DNA from 4 places in the Mesorhizobium loti R88b genome. Region 1 is predicted to be linked to each of the others. Evidence: predicted binding sites of a transcription regulator. Region 1 holds the regulator's gene; each other region holds the start of a gene.
What was found. Region 1 encodes LexA, which represses DNA repair genes until DNA is damaged. Its sites were predicted from a motif close to TGTTCNNNNTGTGTTCNG; they were not measured.

Region 1 (4,337 bases):
CGATCGCCGTCATTGTGGTATCGCCGCATGAGGTGGTCGGCCCGAGTTTTCAGATGTCCTTTGCAGCAACGGCTGCGCTTGTCGGCGCCTATGCCGGCTGGGCGGATCACCGTGCGGGAAAATCCAGACCGCCGCCGCCAAAGCGATCCTTGCCCGGCTTCCTGGCGCGGAAATTTCTGCTGGCGACAGGCGGCCTGGCCATGACCTCGATCATAGCCGGAAGTGCCACGGCGCTGTTTGCTATCTGGCATTTCCAGCGCGTGTCGCCGCTCAGCCTGGTCGCCAATTTGGCGATCATGCCGATTGTATCAGTCGTGATGTTTCTGGCTGTAGCCAGCGCGCTGTTGATGCCGTTTGGACTGGATTGGCCAGCCCTTTATTTGATGGGCAAGGGCCTGACCGCAATGATCGCCATCTCGGCGTGGATATCGGATCGCTCTCCAGTCGATGGAGTAGGCCTGATTTCTCAACAGTCCGTCTTGCTGGTGACGATTGCCCTGGTTATCGCGACCACGGCGACGACATGGCTTCGGCTTGCCGCGGTTCCCTTCGTGCTTGCCAGTGTGCTGACCATCCCGGACACGCGAACACCGGATGTGTTGATCTCGGAGGACGCCAGGCTGGTTGCAATGCCGATCGGAGGCGGCGAACTCGCTGTCAGCCGCGCGCGTCCAAACGAATTCATGGTCGACAATTGGAAACGTGCGTTGCGATCCGAAGCCATCGTCGTCCCGGAAACCTTCACCAGAGGTGACGGGCAATTCGAGATCGCGGATGCCACGGAACTGCCGCCAGGAGCGCCGTTCTATTGCACTGACGGCGTCTGTCTGGCCAAGCACACGTCCGGTGCGATTATTGCTTATGTCGAAGACCGCAAGGACAGCTGGAAGGCCTGCGGGTTCGCCGACCTGATCGTCGTCAATGACGCGACGGGCTATGATGCCTGTCACAACCCGCTGGTTCTCGTCATCACCAAGCGGCAGCTTGCCCGCAAAGGCAGCGCGGCCGTCTTTTTCAATCGCCAATCGGCGATCACGCCGGCAACCGTCAGCTTCGCCGTGGACAGCCCGTACCGACCCTGGCACGCGCAACGCAAATTCTCGCGTGAGGCGAGGGGCCTGCCACCTTACAAGAAACCTGAAAAGCCGGCTGCCGTTCCTGCTCAATAACGCCGGATCAGCCCGACCAGCTTGCCTTGCACCTTGACCCTGTCGGGGCCGAAGATACGCGTTTCATAGGCCGGATTGGCGGCTTCAAGCGCAATCGAGGCGCCCTTGCGGCGGAACCGCTTCAGCGTCGCTTCCTCCTCATCCACCAGCGCCACGATGATCTCGCCAGGCTGGGCGGTATCGGCATTGCGGATGATGACGGTGTCACCGTCGAAGATGCCGGCCTCGATCATCGAGTCGCCCTTGACCTCCAGCGCATAATGTTCGCCACCCATGATCATATCCGGCGGCACCGAAATGGAATGCGTCTGATGCTGGATGGCATCGATGGGCACACCGGCGGCGATACGCCCCATCACAGGGATCGACACCGCCGAAACCACGTCGTCGTCATTGCCGGCAGCGGGCAGGCGCGATGGCGTTGCAGGCTTGAGTTGGCGGCCAAGGCCACCCTGACCAAGACTGCCCTGGATGACGCTTGGCGAGAACTTCTTGGCCGCGTTGAGACCCGGCGCGATTGAATCCGGCAGCCGCAGCACCTCCAGCGCGCGTGCCCGGTTGGGCAGCCGCCTGATAAAACCGCGTTCCTCCAGTGCCGTGATCAGACGATGGATGCCTGACTTGGAGGCGAGATCGAGCGCTTCCTTCATCTCGTCGAAGGACGGCGGGATACCGCTTTCCTTCAGCCGTTCATGGATGAACATCAAAAGTTCATGTTGCTTGCGCGTCAGCATGGCAGCCCCCAAGGCTAGAACAAAAGGTCTGAACCAGAATCGAAAAACAAACCCAGAACAAACACTATCTGTTCCAGTTGTGTTCTGCAACCGTTTAAAGTTTAGTGAATTTGTTAAGGAGGCCGAAATTATTTGGCAGACGGCTGCGGCAACGACTGACCCGTCAGCCCTGTCGCCGCATATTGGCGACCATTGAAATCGCTTTGGTTAATGGCTTGTGGCCTATCCGGCGGCTTGGCTTGGCATCAGTCGGCCACGGAGTTCCATGCCACGCATTTCCAGTTTTGAGGACGCTCGTTTGCCGTGAACGAAACGAAGCCAAAATGCCAACCTCCGGCTTGTCCGCGACCACTAGCGCCTCGACCGAGAGCCTACCCATTTGTGAATTGGAAATTCGCTGCTCGCTATACGGCCGGTGACAACCGATCGTTGAGATCACCGCTTCAGGTGACGGACTCCTTGACGGCGAAACGCGGGGCCTTCCAGGCACCGGTGTGCAAAATCTCTTGTAGGACCTCAACCGCTAGCCACACATCCTTGTAGGCGACGTAGAGCGGCGTAAATCCGAAACGGATGGTGGACGGCGCGCGGAAGTCACCGATCACACCGCGCTCGATCAAGGCACGCATGACCTGATAGCCGTGATCGTGGAGGAACGACACCTGACTGCCGCGCTTGGTCGGGTCGCGGATGGTTTCCAGCGTGAGACCATAGGCACCGCACTTTGCTTCGACGAGTTGGATGAACAGTTCGGTCAGTGCAACGCTCTTCTTTCGCAACGCAGCCATGTCGACGTCGTCCCAGATGGCGAGCGCGCCCTTGAGCGCCCGCATCGACAGGACGGGCTGCGTGCCGCAGAGAAAGCGGCGAATGCCGGTACCTGCGACGTAACCGCGTTCAAACGCAAAGGGGCGGGCATGCCCCCACCACCCGCTGAGCGGTTGGCTGATGTCGCCGTGATGACGTTGCGCGGCGTAGATGAAGGCCGGTGCGCCCGGACCGCCGTTGAGATATTTATACGTGCAGCCGATTGCGAAATCGGCATTCGCATGGTCGAGCTCGACGGGTAGAGCGCCTGCGGTGTGGCATAAATCCCAGATGATCAGCGCTCCGGCCGCATGAGCCTTGCGCGTCAGCGCCGCCATGTCGCGCAATTCACCCGATTTGTAGTTGACGTGATTGACCAGCACCACAGCTACGCTTTCGTCGATCAGCTCTTCGATGGTCGGCGCGTCGACGCCAGCGAGCCGCAACACGATGCCCTCTCGGGTCGAGGCGACCCCTTCGGCGATGTACAGGTCGGTGGGAAAACTGTCGCCCTCGGCGACGATAACCGGCCGGCTTGGCCGCATGTTCAGCGCCGCATGCAGCACCTTGTAGATGTTGATCGATGTGGTGTCGCAGACCACGGTCTGGCCTGGCGCTGCTCCGATCAAGCGTCCAAGTTGATCACCGAGTTCCAGCGGCATCTCGAACCATCCGGCTGTATTCCAGGCTCGGATGAGATCCTGGGCCCATTCCTGGGTTGCTGCTTTCTGCAGTTCGCCGAAGACGGCGTGGGACGCCGCGCCAAGTGAATTGCCGTCGAGATAGATCACCCCATCCGGCAGAATGAAACGATCGCGCATCGCTCGCAACGGATCCGCGGCATCCATTGCTTCGATTGCAGCGAGATCAGGAATTCCCCTCATGGTCAGTCAGTCCTCGGTTGTTCGCGACGGGCTCCTGCCACGAAGACGTCGGCCCAGTGCGAATGGTCTCAATCGATGATGTCAGAGCCGGGTGCGGACCGTCCACAGTTCCGGAAAAAGCACGACCTCGAGCATTTTCTTGAGGTACGACGCGCCTGATGTGCCGCCCGTGCCGCGCTTCAGGCCGATGATGCGTTCGACCGTGGTGACGTGGTTGAAGCGCCAGCGACGGAAATAGTCCTCGAAATCGACCAGCTTCTCGGCCAGCTCATAAAACATCCAGTAGCGCTGCGGATCGCGGTAGACGGTCTGCCAGGCGACCAGGACCTCTTCATTCTCGGTCCGGGTTTCGCGCCAGTCCGTTCGCCTTGCGTCGGCGCCGATATCGAATCCGTTGCGCGCCAATAGCAGCAAGGCTTCGTCGTAGAGTGACGGCTCGGCAAGGATCGCTTCCAGCTTACCGTTAAGGTCCGGCCGGTGCTTGTGCGGGCCGAGCATGGCGAGGTTGCGGTTGCCGGCCATGAATTCGATGGCGCGATACTGCCAGGACTGGAAGCCCGAGGATTGGCCGAGCGCGTCGCGGAATTCGGTGTATTCGCTTGGCGTCATGGTGCGCAGCACGTCCCAGGCGTTGTTCAGCTGCTCGAAAATGCGCGCGACGCGCGACAGCATCTTGAAGCTCGGCTCGAGGCGGTCGGCGCGGATGGAGCGGATCGCGGCGCCGATCTCGTGCAGCGCGAGCT
Region 2 (4,337 bases), 740 kb from region 1:
GATCAGCTCTTTCAGGTTTTCCAGCCGGCCGGGGGCTTCGACCGAGCGGTCGTTCTTCCACATGTCGGTGTAGCCGCTCTCTTCCAGAATGGTCTCGGCGAGTTCGGTGTGCGGCGTCGTTTCCAGCGCCTTTTGCCAACGCTCGAAATTGGCGGCGACTTCGCGTAGCGCTGCGCGCGGCTTCGGCTTCAACTCGTCGCTTTCGGCGAGCTTGGCGGCGGCTTCCAGCATCGGCACACGTAGCGCGCGCGCCGTATCGTGGATCTGGCGGATGGTGGTTTCGCCGAGGCCGCGCTTGGGCACATTGACGATGCGCTCGAAGGCGAGGTCGTCGGCGCCTTGCGCGACGACGCGGAAGAAGGCCAGCGCATCGCGGATTTCCATGCGCTCGTAGAAACGCGGGCCGCCGATGACGCGGTAGTTGAGGCCGAGCGTGACGAAACGGTCCTCGAATTCGCGCATCTGGAATGAGGCGCGGACCAGGATGGCCATGTCGTTGAGCTTGTGCTTTTGCCGCTGATAGGCCTCGATGGTCTCGCCGACGGCGCGGGCTTCCTCTTCGGAATCCCAGGCGGCGTGGACATGCACCTTGCCGTCCTCCGGCTCGTCGCGGTCGGTGAACAGCGTCTTGCCGAAACGGCCCTCATTGTGGGCGATGAGATGGGAGGCGGCGCCGAGGATGTGCGCGGTGGAGCGGTAGTTGCGCTCCAGCCTGATGATGGTGGCGCCGGGAAAATCCTTGTCGAAGCGCAGGATGTTGTCGACCTCGGCGCCACGCCAGCCATAGATGGATTGGTCATCGTCGCCGACGCAGCAGATGTTGACTTTGTTATCGCTCACGGGCTGTTCCGCGCCTGCCGGCGCGGGCCCTCCGCGGGGGCCTCGCAACGGCTCGGACGCCCGGTCGGGCTTGCGGCCTTCGGCCGATCGCAGATCCGTCGATGTTGACGCGCGCCCGCTATCCGGTCGCTGCGCCAGCAGGCGCAGCCACATGTATTGGGCGGTGTTGGTGTCCTGATATTCGTCGACGAGGATGTATTTGAAACGCTTGTGATATTCCTTCAACACATCCGGATTGGCGCGGAAGATGCGGATGGGGTGGCAAAGCAGGTCGCCGAAGTCGCAGGCGTTCAGCGTCTTCAGCCGCTCCTGATAGGCCTTGTAGAGTTCGCGGCCCTTGCCGTTGGCAAAGGCGCGGGCGTCGCCTTCGGGGATCTCGGCGGGGCCGAGGCCCTTGTTCTTCCAGCCGTCGATCATCTGCGCGAACTGCTTGGCCGGCCAGCGCTTGTCGTCCAGCCCCTCGGCCTGGATCAACTGCTTGATCAGCCGCACGACGTCGTCGGTGTCGAGGATGGTGAAATCGGAGCGCAGCCCGGCAAGCTCGGCATGGCGGCGCAACAGCTTCACGCCGATCGAGTGGAAGGTGCCGAGCCAGGGCATGCCTTCGACATTGCCTTCGCCGATCAGCACGCCGATGCGGATCTTCATCTCGCGCGCGGCCTTGTTGGTGAAGGTCACGGCCAGGATCTGCGACGGGAAGGCCTTGCCGGTGGCAAGGATGTGAGCGATGCGGGTGGTCAAGACGCGGGTCTTGCCGGTGCCGGCGCCGGCCAGCACTAGAACCGGGCCTTCGGTGGTCTCCACCGCCAGCCTTTGTTCCGGGTTAAGGCCCTTCAGATAGTCGGGTGCGTTGTTCTGGCCGCTACGGGCGGCCATGGCGCGCGCGGCAATGCCCGACGGGGCCGTGGGCCGCGCATTGGGTTCATCGAAAAAGGGCATGTCTTCGGAAAAGCCGGACATCTTCCCCCCGAATGTAGTGATTCGGGAGGGAAAGACCAGAACTGTCTACGTTTTGTTCCGGTTTTAAAGCACGATTGGCGGTCGCCATGCGACTGTTGTGCCCCCCGGTGGCCGACGATTCTTCTCCAAAGCTATGACCAGGCCTATCTCGCGGCCGCGCGCATCCGCTCGCCGATCTTGTCGGCGACATAGCTGGCATCGCGTGCCGCGCCATGGATCATCGTCGAAGAGGTCGAGTGCTGGAAATGCAGGCCGCAGACATAGAGGCCGGGTTCGCCTTCCACGGCGCCGCGATACTGCTTCACCCGGCCGTTGTCGTCGAAGATCGGCAGCCTGATCCAATCCAGCCCGGCCTTGAAGCCGGTGCACCAGATGACGTTCGTGACGTCGAGGGTCCGGCCGTCGTCAAGCAGCGGTTTGCCGTCACGCACGCCGGCAACGCGGGAGACACGGCGGACGCCGGCAGCGTCGAGATCGTGCGGCTTGACCCGGATCAACGGCAGGCCGTGGGACAGCTGCCCAAGTTTGGCCTTGCGGCCCATTGGCGTGTCGACCGTCAACAACCGGTGGAAGATGAAGCGGAACACGACCGGCAGCACCAGGCGCATGGCGAAATAGCCATTATAGGCGACCGGAATGTTGCCGGGATGCCGGCCGGCCAGCCAGGTCTGGTGCGTCGGCGCGACATCCATGGCGATTTCGGCGCCGGAATTGCCGGCGCCGACCAGGAGCACGCCACCCGGATTGAGCAGCGAGGGGTTCTGGTAGGCACTTGAATGGAATTGCCGGATCGACGGATCGAGCAAGGCGGCGAAATCCGGAACCTTCGGCTTCTGGTAGCTCGCCGAGGCGATGACGACATGATCGGCGCTATAGCGCGTCCGGCCTGCCGTCACGACATAGCGGCCGTCGATGCGGGTTACCTCGTCGACCTTGACACCAGTGCGCACCGGCAAGGAAAACTTCCTGGCATAGGCCTCGAGATAGTCGGCCATCTCGTCCTTGGTCGGGAAGGCAAAGCGGTGAGCGGGGAAGGGCATGCCGGCCAGCCCGTCATAGCGCGCCGGCGTGAACAGGCGCAGCGAATCCCAGCGCGAACGCCAGCAGTCGCCGACACGTTCGCGCCCCTCGAGGATGACATATTTCAGGCCCTTGCGGGCGAGGTGATAACCGACGGACAAGCCGCTCTGGCCGGCGCCGATGATGACGACGTCGAAGTGTTCATCCCCCGGCGCGGGCCGCATTTCATCGCCTGAAGAAGCCTGGCTTGCCGCGTGGCCGCCCGCCGCCTGCAACACGCCGGCCTCCAGCTGCATGAAGGCCGCTCCCTGTTCCAGCAACGCGCCGGCACGCGCCTTGGTCTCGGTGATGCCGACACGGCGGCCGCGCCGTCGCATTGCGTGCCCAGAGGTCGGGCGAGGTGTCGAGGTCGGGTTCATGATCGCTCCATCCGGTTTCGTCAGCCTGGACCCAGAAATAGCGATCCGGTGCGGCGGCGCTTCGGGGAGACACCTCACGAGACCGGGAAAATGCGATGGGGATTTTCCCCCATGCCTCGGGTCTTTGGGGTCGTCGGTTCAGAGCAGCCCGTTCTGGAAGGCATAGGCGGTCGCAGCGGCGCGCGAGCTGACCGCCAGCTTGTCGAATATGTTGCTGAGATGCCGGTCGACCGTCTTTTCGCTGAGACCGAGGTCGCTGGCGATCAGCCGGTTTGTCTTGCCGGTGGCGACAAGGCCGAGAACTTCGATCTCGCGTCGGGTCAAGCCGTGCGGACGCGCCTTGTCCGACGCGGTCAGCGCCGTGACGCGCGCGCGATCGGGGGCAGCGCCCAGGGCCGTGAAAACCGCCCGGGCGGCATCGAATTCAAGCTCGGCGCTGTCCTCGTCGCCAAGCGCGCGGCAGGCCTGCCCGGCCAGCACGCGCAGGCGCGCTTCGAGATAGGGGGCGCCGGCGCGCTGCCATGTCGCCAGTGCGGTACGGAAATGGCCGAGTGCCACCGCGGCGTCGCCGTCGTTCAGCTCGATTTCGCCTCGCGCCTGCGAGGCCATCGCAACAAGAATGTCGGTCGCGAAACGGTCGGCCGTCGTCTGCAATTCCAGGGCCGCTTCGCGCGCCTCGTCGATTGCGCCCGCCGCGATCATGATCTCGACCAGCGCCGGCAGCAGACGGGCGCGGCCGAGCGGCGTCCCGGTCGTGGCGAGCACGCGGCGCATTGTTGCGGCCGCTTGCTCAGCGCGGCCTTGCACGAGACGCAGCAGCGCCATGCCGGGCTGCGGTTCGAGCCCAAGACGGCTGGCGGTGCGGTAAAGCTCTTCGGCTGCCGCGAATTCGCCGCGCAGCCGATGGATTTCGGCTTCCTGATAGGCCGCACCGGCGGTCGTCTCGTTGCTGACATTACGGGCCAATGATGATGTCGCACGCCGCGCTTCGGCAACGGCATCCTGCCAGGCGCCGTTCACCTCCATGATCTCCGCCCGGTGCAGCCGGCATAGGCCGTTGAACTGAACCAGCTGTGGCTGCGATCCGCACCAGTTCGA
Region 3 (4,337 bases), 240 kb from region 1:
ACTACGCCCACCGAGGCCATAGGCGAAATTGGCGCTGTATTTGGCGCCGAGGTCCTGCCCCGCCTGGCGGTTGATCTCGACGAAGCGAACATTGAGCTGGACCTGCTGCGACGACGAGATGTTGACCGAGTTGATCACGTCCTCTTTGCCGGAAAAGCGCGTGGCGATCTGGTTCGCCTTTTCGGCGGCGACCGCGTCATCCGCCTCGCCCGACAGCACGACACGGCCATTGGCCGAGCCGACCTTGATCTTGGCGTCCGGCACGCTGGCGCGGATGGTGCTGGCCAGTTGATCAGTGTCGAGCGTCACCTCGATGTCGACGGTGCCAACGAGCTGCTTTTTCTCGTCGAACAGCGCGATGCCGGTGGTGCCGAGATTGTTGCCCAGCACATAGAAGGATTTATCGGTCAGCGGGTTGACGTTGGCGATATCAGGATCGCCGATGACGATCTGGTAGAAGGCAGCACTTGTCACGATCGTCTTGGGCTTGCCCTTGGCGACCTTGATCGACGCATTCTTGGTCGACGAGACATAGACGACGTCATTGTCCGCCCTGGCCGCGCTGGGCAAGGCAAGCGTGCCGCTCGCGGCCAGTGCAACCGCCATCGCCAGGGCGCGCGTGATGCGCGACCGGTCCGTCATTCGATATAGGCTACGCATCAGCATTGTCCCGTCCCGCCCGGTCCCCACCGGCCTTTACTTCTGGTTCTGGTCCCGCGCGGGAACCTGATATTCCTCGGCCTTCGTGCCGCGCGTCACGATGATTGTCTTGAATTTCGGCTTCTCCGGCTCCTTGGTCATGGCGCCGAACAGCGAGCCGGCCGCGGCCTCGGCCTTGGCCGCCACCGATCCGCCGAAGGAGGAGATGGTGGTGACGCCGTTCTTGCCATCGCCGCCTTCACTGGCGGAGCGAAGCGACAGCGACAGCGTGCCGACGGTGCGGGCAAGCGCCACTTTCTGCGCGCCTTCGGTCGTCACCTCGATGGTCACGGAATTGGTCACCTGCGGCGTCGTCTGGCGCTCGTCGGCGCCCTGGCCGACACTCAGCACCTTGGCATCGGCTACGACAATCTCGGAAGTGATGGTCGAACCGGCGGCGCCTTGCGCGTTCTTGGCGACTTCCTGGATTTCGCCGGCATCGCGCGTCAGCACGACATCGACGCGGTCGCCCGGCGTGACGAAGCCGCCGACACCGGCGATCTCGTCGGTGCGGATGGTGACCGCCCGCATTCCTGGCGTCATCATGTTGGAAAGCGTTGCGCGCCCGTTCGGCCCCGACAGCTTGGTCAGCAGCACCGGTTCGTTGACGTCGATCGGCGACAGCACGACGCGGCTGCCTTCGCCGAGCAATCCATCGATGGTGGGAAAGGCACCTTGCGGCAGGGAATCCTGCGGCCACGGGATTTCAACCAGCTTGGCGCGGTCGAGTTCCATGCCGTAGCGCAAAGGCGCGTTTGCCACCACGATGGTCTTGAACTCAATCCTGGGCGCGGCGGGAGCGGGTATCGACGCCGTTTTCTCCCCGGCATCGGCCTTGGCCTGGCTCTTGACCCAGAAATCCGCGGCAAAGATCGAGATCGCGCCGAAAACGGCGGCGATGCCGATCATCGTTATGGCCTTGCCCCTCACGCCGAAACCCCTGATGCCCGTCGTCTCTTGTTATGTTGGGCTCACGCTAGGCCGCTTTGTTAAAGAATCAGGAATGCAGAACGGCGGTCTCAGACCTATTTCCGCCCGCTTGGTTATCGAATGGTTTTAGGATATGAGGGGTCAAATCCCCGAACGTAACAGGAACCTCCGTCGCCTGGCGCCGCAAAGCGTGGCAGTATCGACGGGTGATTCGCAGCATCGGACCCGATGGCAGGCATGGACGACAACAACGATCTCTTCGGCAATCTGGGCAAGGAGCCGCAGCCGGCCCGCACGCCGGCACGTCCGGCGGATCCGCTGGTGCAGGCTGCCAAGCGTCCTGCCGCGACCAAGGATGGCAGCGAGGGCTATAGCGCCGCCGACATCGAGGTGCTCGAAGGGCTGGAGCCGGTGCGCCGCCGGCCCGGCATGTATATTGGCGGCACCGACGACAAGGCGATGCACCATCTGTTCGCCGAAGTCATCGACAATTCGATGGACGAGGCGGTCGCCGGCCATGCCACCTTCATCGACGTCGAGCTTTCGGCCGACGGCTATCTTGCCGTCACCGACAATGGCCGCGGCATTCCGGTCGACCCGCATCCGAAATTCAAGAAGCCGGCGCTCGAAGTGATCATGACGACGCTGCATTCGGGCGGTAAATTCGACTCCAAGGTCTACGAGACCTCGGGCGGCCTGCACGGCGTCGGCGTGTCCGTCGTCAATGCGCTGTCGGACCATCTCGAGGTCGAGGTCGCACGCGGCCGCCAGCTTTATCGCCAGCGTTTTTCGCGCGGCGTTCCAGTGACCGGCCTGGAGCAGCTTGGCGAGGTTCACAACCGCCGCGGCACAAAAATCCGCTTCCATCCCGACGAGCAGATCTTCGGCAAGGGTGCGGCGTTCGAGCCGGCCCGGCTCTACCGCATGACGCGGTCGAAAGCCTATCTGTTCGGCGGTGTCGAAATCCGCTGGACCTGCGATCCATCGCTGATCAAGGAAAAGGACCAGACGCCGGCCAAGGCAGCATTCCATTTCCCGGGCGGCCTGAAGGATTATCTGAAGGCATCACTGGGCGATGACTTCCAGGTCACCCGCGAAATCTTCGCCGGCAAGAGCGAGAAGCAGGGCGGCCATGGCTCACTGGAATGGGCGGTGACCTGGTTCGGCGGCGACGGCTTTGTGAATTCCTACTGCAACACCATCCCGACCGGCGAAGGCGGCACGCATGAGGCCGGCTTCCGCAACGTGCTGACGCGCGGGCTTCGCGCCTATGCCGACCTTGTCGGTAACAAGCGAGCCTCGATCGTCACCTCGGAAGACGTCATGATCTCGGCGGCGGGCATGCTTTCGGTGTTCATCCGCGAGCCGGAGTTCGTCGGCCAGACCAAGGACAGGCTGGCAACGATCGAGGCGATCCGCATTGTCGAGACAGCGATCCGCGATCCCTTCGACCATTGGCTGGCCGACAATCCACAAGAAGCCTCGAAGCTGCTCGAATGGGTGATCGCGCGCGCCGACGAGCGGGTGCGCCGACGCCAGGAAAAGGAAGTGTCGCGAAAAAGCGCGGTGCGCAAGCTGCGCCTGCCGGGCAAGCTCGCCGACTGCACGCAGAATGCGGCTGCAGGCGCTGAACTCTTCATCGTCGAAGGTGACTCGGCCGGCGGCTCGGCCAAGCAGGCGCGCGACCGTGCCAGCCAGGCCGTGTTGCCGCTGCGCGGAAAAATCCTCAACGTCGCCAGCGCCGGCAACGACAAGCTGGCCGCCAACCAGCAGATATCGGACCTGATCCAGGCGCTCGGCTGCGGCACGCGCACGAAGTACCGCGACGAGGATCTGCGCTACGACCGGGTGATCATCATGACCGACGCCGACGTCGACGGCGCCCACATCGCCTCACTTTTGATCACCTTCTTCTACCAGGAGATGCCGGCGCTGGTGCGCGGCGGCCATCTCTATCTGGCGGTGCCGCCGCTTTACTCGATCCGGCAAGGCGGCAAGGTTGCCTATGCCCGTGACGATGCGCACAAGGATGAGCTTCTGCGCACCGAATTCACCGGGCGCGGCAAGGTCGAGCTTGGCCGCTTCAAGGGACTGGGCGAGATGATGGCCGCGCAGCTCAAGGAGACCACCATGGATCCGCGGAAGCGCACCCTACTCAGGGTCGATGTGAACGAAATCGATTCAGCCACCAAGGACAGGGTCGATGAGCTGATGGGCACCAAGCCGGAAGCCCGCTTCCGCTTCATCCAGGAACGCGCCGAATTCGCCGCAACGGAAGTGCTGGATATCTAGCCGCTGGCCAGTTTAGCTTGCGCTTCCGATATGGAGACCAGCATGTGACCTGGGCGCGGCTGAAGGGCTATTTCGAGGCGAGTTTGGCGGGGCTGACGCAGCCGACGCGCTCGGACTGGATTTTCGCACTTCGCACGGTCTCAGCCGGCCTGATCGCACTTCTCGCCGCCTACGTCCTGAAACTTGATCACCCGCAATGGGCCATGATGACGGTGTTCATCGTCGCCCAGCCGGTCGCCGGTATGGTGCTGGCGAAGGGCTTTTACCGGTTGCTCGGCACGCTGGTCGGCGGCATCGCGGCGATCGGCATCACCACGGTGTTCGGCACCAACCCATGGGTGCTGGTGACCGTGCTTGCCGTCTGGATCGGGATTTGCACCTTCGTCTCGTCACTGCTGCGCAATCCCGAAGCCTAT
Region 4 (4,337 bases), 3.5 Mb from region 1:
TTCAAGTGCTGCCTTGAGATCGGCAGTGGTCCAGCCGCCATCGCCGACCCGCTTCACCGAGCCGACCATCGAGCGGACCTGGTTGTGCAGAAACGAACGCGCCGAAGCCTTGACCTCGATCAGGTCACCCTGCCGGCTCACATCGAGCCGCTCCAGCGTCCGCACCGGGCTGTTGGCCTGGCACTGGGTTGAGCGGAAGGTGGTGAAGTCGTGCCGGCCCAGCAGGACTTTCGCCGCTTCGTGCATGGCGTCGGCGTCGAGCCGCTTCGGCACCCACCACACTTTGCCCTTTTCCAGCGCCGCGGGAGCGCGCCGGTTGAGGATGCGATAGAGATAATGGCGCCCGGTGGCCGAGAAGCGGGCGTCGAAATCGTCTGGGACAACGCCGGCCTTCAGGATGGCAACATGCGCGCCGGCCGCCTGCAGATGCGCGTTGATGGCATCGCGCACCTTGTCACCAGGCCAAGCCTTGGCGAGGTCGACATGCGCCACCTGAGCGGTGGCATGCACGCCGGCATCGGTGCGGCCGGCGGCGCGCAGCCGCACCGCCTCGCCGCTGAATTTTTCGACCGCCTGTTCGATCGCCTGCTGCACCGAAGGCTGGTCGGCCTGATGCTGCCAGCCGGCGAAAAGGCTGCCGTCATATTCGATGTCGAGGCGAAAACGCGGCATGCCGGGCGGCTATACGCTTTCGCCTAGGCGGCGAGAGCGGTGAAGGCAGATGCGTAGACCAGCTTTCCGGCCTCGGGAGCATCGCCCCAGGTCAGTGCCTGCAGCGCCTCGCCCTGGTATTCGCTCTCGAACTTTTCGGCCCGTGCATGGCTGTAGCCGAAACGGCCATAATAGGCCGGGTCGCCCAGCACCACGGCCAGCGTCTCGCCGGCATCCCTGAGGCGAATATGCGCCTCACGGATCAGCGCGCCGCCAATGCCGCTGCCATGGAACGAGGGTTCCACCGCCAGCGGCGCCAGCGCCACGGCCGCAAAGCTCTTGCCGCCATTCTGGACGAACAGCCGCGAAAACAGGATATGGCCGACGACCTGGCCGTCTTCTTCCGCCACCAGCTCGGCAATCGCGTCGCCGCCGGTCACCAGCGCATCGACCAGCCCGGCCTCCGCCTGCTGGCCGAAGGCGTGTTCCTCGACGAGGCGAATGGCCTCGCGATCCCGCGGCGTTGCCGCGCGTATCGACATCATGCTCATGAGAACTTCATTCCTTTTACGATCTTGGCTCCGCGCAGGAATTCCGACGCGGCGGCGGGCTTTCCGCCCGCACGTTGAACTTCGACCAGTCTGACCGCGCCTGCTCCGCAGGCGACCGTCAGCCGGTCATCGAGAATTCCTCCCGACTCGCCCAAATCGTCCGAAAGCGACAGGCCTTCAGACAGCGTCGAGCGAAGTAGTTTCAGCCGTTCCATGCGGCCGCCAATTTCAATCTCGGACCAGGCGCCAGGAAAGGGCGACAGGCCACGAATGTGGTTGTGGACCTCGGCCGCGGGCCGCGTCCAGTCCACGCGCGTCTCGGATTTATCGATTTTTCTGGCATAAGTCACCCCTTCCGCCGCTTGCACGGTAAATGTCAGGGTGTTCCTGTCCAGCTGCGCCAGCGCTTCCACCATCAGGGTGGCACCGACACTCATCAACCGATCATGCAGATCGCCGGCTGTCATATCGGGTTCGATGGCGCATTTTTCAAGCAATCCCACCGGTCCGGTGTCCAAACCTTCTTCCATGCGCATCACCATCATGCCGCTTTCCAGGTCGCCCGCCATGATGGCGCGCTGGATGGGGGCAGCACCACGCCAGCGCGGCAAGAGCGATGCATGGCCGTTGATGCAGCCAAGCCGGGGTGCGTCGAGAACAGCCTTCGGCAGCAGCAAACCATAGGCGACAACCACGGCGATATCGGCCCGCAAGGCACGAAAAGCGGCCTGCTCGGCCTCGCCCTTGAGGGATGTCGGCGTCCGCGCCTCGATGCCCAGCCGCTCCGCCTCGCGCTGTACCGGCGACGGCGTCACCTCAAGCCCGCGCCGTCCGGCAGCGCGTGGCGGCTGCGAGTAGACGGCGGCGACCTCGTGTCCGGCTTCGGCAATGGCGCGCAACGTCGCCACCGAAAACTCCGGCGTGCCCATGAAAATGACGCGAAGGGGCATTTTCCCCTATCCCACCAGCTTGCCCGGCGCCTTGTCCTTGGCGAGCTTCTTGAATTTTTTCACCACCATGTCGCGCTTCAGCTTCGAGATGTGGTCGATGAACAGCACGCCGTTGAGATGGTCGATCTCATGCTGCAGGCAGGTCGCCATCAGGCCTTCGGCCTCAATTTCCTGAAGCTTGCCGTCACGATCGAGGTATTTTACCCGAACGGAGGCCGGACGTTCGACCTCGGCATAATAGTCCGGGATCGACAGGCAGCCTTCCTCATAGACGGAACGCGCGTCGGCGCTGCTGAGGACTTCCGGGTTGATGAAGACATGCGGCGCGGGTGGTTCATCTTCCTTGGCGAGGTCGATCACCAGCATGCGCAGCGGCTCGCCGATCTGGATTGCCGCCAGCCCGATGCCCGGTGCGTCATACATGGTCGCCAGCATGTCGTCGGCTAATGCGCGCAACGGCGCATCGACGCGCTCCACCGGCTTGGAAAGCTGGCGCAGGATGGGGTCGGGCAGGATGATGAGCGGCTTGATCGGCATGGCGTTCCACCTAAGACCTCCGGCGAAAAGCGTCAACCGGGGCATCTCAGTCGTGTTCTTGTTTTGATCTGTGCGATCAGGCCGAATCGGCTATGCTGTCCACATGAATGATCTGAGCACCATCCTTTCGGAGCCTGTGGCACGGCTTGGCGCCACCACGATCACGCTCGGCCATGCCCTGGCCTTCGGTGCATTGTTGTTTCTCGGCCTGTTCGTGGCGCTGGTCATCGCGCTGTGGCGGTCGGCCAAGGCGCGTGCGGTTGCTGCCGCGGAGGCAGCCGACCATGCCCGCGATGCCGAAGCGCGGATGGCCGGCATATTGCAAAGCCAGGCCGAGATGCAGGGTCGCATGGGCGCCATCGCCGAAGTGTTCGGCGCGCGCCAGGCGGAGCTGACGCAGTCGATCGGCCAGCGGCTCGACGCCATGACCGGCCGGCTCGGCCAGACCATGACCGAGCAGACCAAATCCACGCATGAGAGCCTGGCCAAACTGCAGGAGCGGCTGGCGATCATTGATGTCGCGCAAGGCAACATCCAGTCGCTCGCCGGCCAGGTCGTGCAGTTGCAGGCTATCCTCTCCAACAAACAAACGCGTGGCGCCTTCGGCCAGTCGCGCATGGAGGCGATCGTCGCCGACGGCCTGCCGATGGGCGCATACGAATTCCAGGCGACGCTGTCGAACGGCAGCCGGCCCGACTGCCTGGTGAAGATGCCGAACGGCGCGCCGTCGCTGGCCATCGATGCGAAGTTTCCGCTGGAGGCCTGGAACGCCATCCGTGCCGCCGATGGCGCCGACCTGCAGAAAGTCGCCTCGCAAGCATTCCGCCGCGACATCGAAATCCATGTCCGCGATATCTCCGAGAAATACCTGATCCAGGGCGAGACGCAGGACACCGCCTTCATGTTCGTGCCGTCGGAATCGGTGTTCGCCGAGATCCACGAGAATTTCGAGGCGATCGTTCACAAGGCGCATCGCGCCCGAATCGTCATCGTCTCGCCGTCGCTGCTGATGCTGTCGATCCAGGTCATCCAGGCGATCCTCAAGGATGCCCGCATGCGCGAACAGGCGCATCTGATCCAGGGCGAGGTGATCCGGCTGATGGAGGATGTGCAACGTGTCGATGAGCGCGTGCGCAAGCTGCAGGTCCATTTCGGCCAGTCGGCCAAGGACATCGACGATATCCTCGTCTCGACATCGAAAGTAACCAAGCGCGGCCAGAAGATCGAGGCGCTGGAGTTCGGCGTGCAGGCCGAGGGTGAAGCCAGCCCCGACGCTGCATCACGGGCTCCCGCGGCGAAGGTCGACACAGCCGGCGCCCGCGTGGCCGATTCGAAGACCGGGCAGCTCAGGCTGAGGGTCGTCGAAGGCGACGACTGAACGGATATTTTCCGCCTAGGCCACAGCCACGATGACGTGTGCCTGAATCTTGGCGGCAACCGCACCGCTACCATGCCTGGCCGCAATCGCGGCTGCGGCATAGTCCGTTGCAGCGTCCAGTTTTCCCGGATCCCTGGCCTCGATTTCGGTGCGAAGAACAGTTCCCTGGCAATAGGCAACGGCCGGGATGCGCGGAGACGATGCGCGGCTTTGTTCGGCCCTCGTCTCGATCGTCACACTGGAGAAACCGGCCTCCTCAAGATCGCTGCG

Region 2: EB235_RS17990 (ATP-dependent helicase) is a predicted target of LexA. The motif match lies at 1,843-1,860, and genes of this name have one in related genera.
Region 3: parE (DNA topoisomerase IV subunit B) is a predicted target of LexA. The motif match lies at 1,779-1,796, and genes of this name have one in related genera.
Region 4: EB235_RS03290 (DNA recombination protein RmuC) is a predicted target of LexA. The motif match lies at 2,743-2,760, and genes of this name have one in related genera.

What each region holds. Positions count from the first base shown of each region.
Region 1 is NZ_CP033367.1:4,429,670-4,434,006, forward strand. It holds gene EB235_RS21555 (ComEC/Rec2 family competence protein) at 1-1,169, shown strand, start outside; gene lexA (transcriptional repressor LexA) at 1,163-1,903, opposite strand; gene EB235_RS21565 (hypothetical protein) at 1,902-2,099, shown strand; gene kynU (kynureninase) at 2,347-3,594, opposite strand; gene kynA (tryptophan 2,3-dioxygenase) at 3,676-4,337, opposite strand, start outside.
Region 2 is NZ_CP033367.1:3,688,371-3,692,707, forward strand. It holds gene EB235_RS17990 (ATP-dependent helicase) at 1-1,800, opposite strand, end outside; gene EB235_RS17995 (flavin-containing monooxygenase) at 1,944-3,239, opposite strand; gene EB235_RS18000 (helix-turn-helix transcriptional regulator) at 3,378-4,337, opposite strand, start outside.
Region 3 is NZ_CP033367.1:4,193,501-4,197,837, reverse strand. It holds gene EB235_RS20470 (type II and III secretion system protein family protein) at 1-666, opposite strand, end outside; gene cpaB (Flp pilus assembly protein CpaB) at 697-1,629, opposite strand; gene parE (DNA topoisomerase IV subunit B) at 1,867-3,921, shown strand; gene EB235_RS20455 (FUSC family protein) at 3,966-4,337, shown strand, end outside.
Region 4 is NZ_CP033367.1:697,194-701,530, reverse strand. It holds gene truA (tRNA pseudouridine(38-40) synthase TruA) at 1-672, opposite strand, end outside; gene EB235_RS03305 (GNAT family N-acetyltransferase) at 696-1,202, opposite strand; gene fmt (methionyl-tRNA formyltransferase) at 1,199-2,152, opposite strand; gene def (peptide deformylase) at 2,159-2,689, opposite strand; gene EB235_RS03290 (DNA recombination protein RmuC) at 2,793-4,067, shown strand; gene EB235_RS03285 (class I SAM-dependent methyltransferase) at 4,083-4,337, opposite strand, start outside.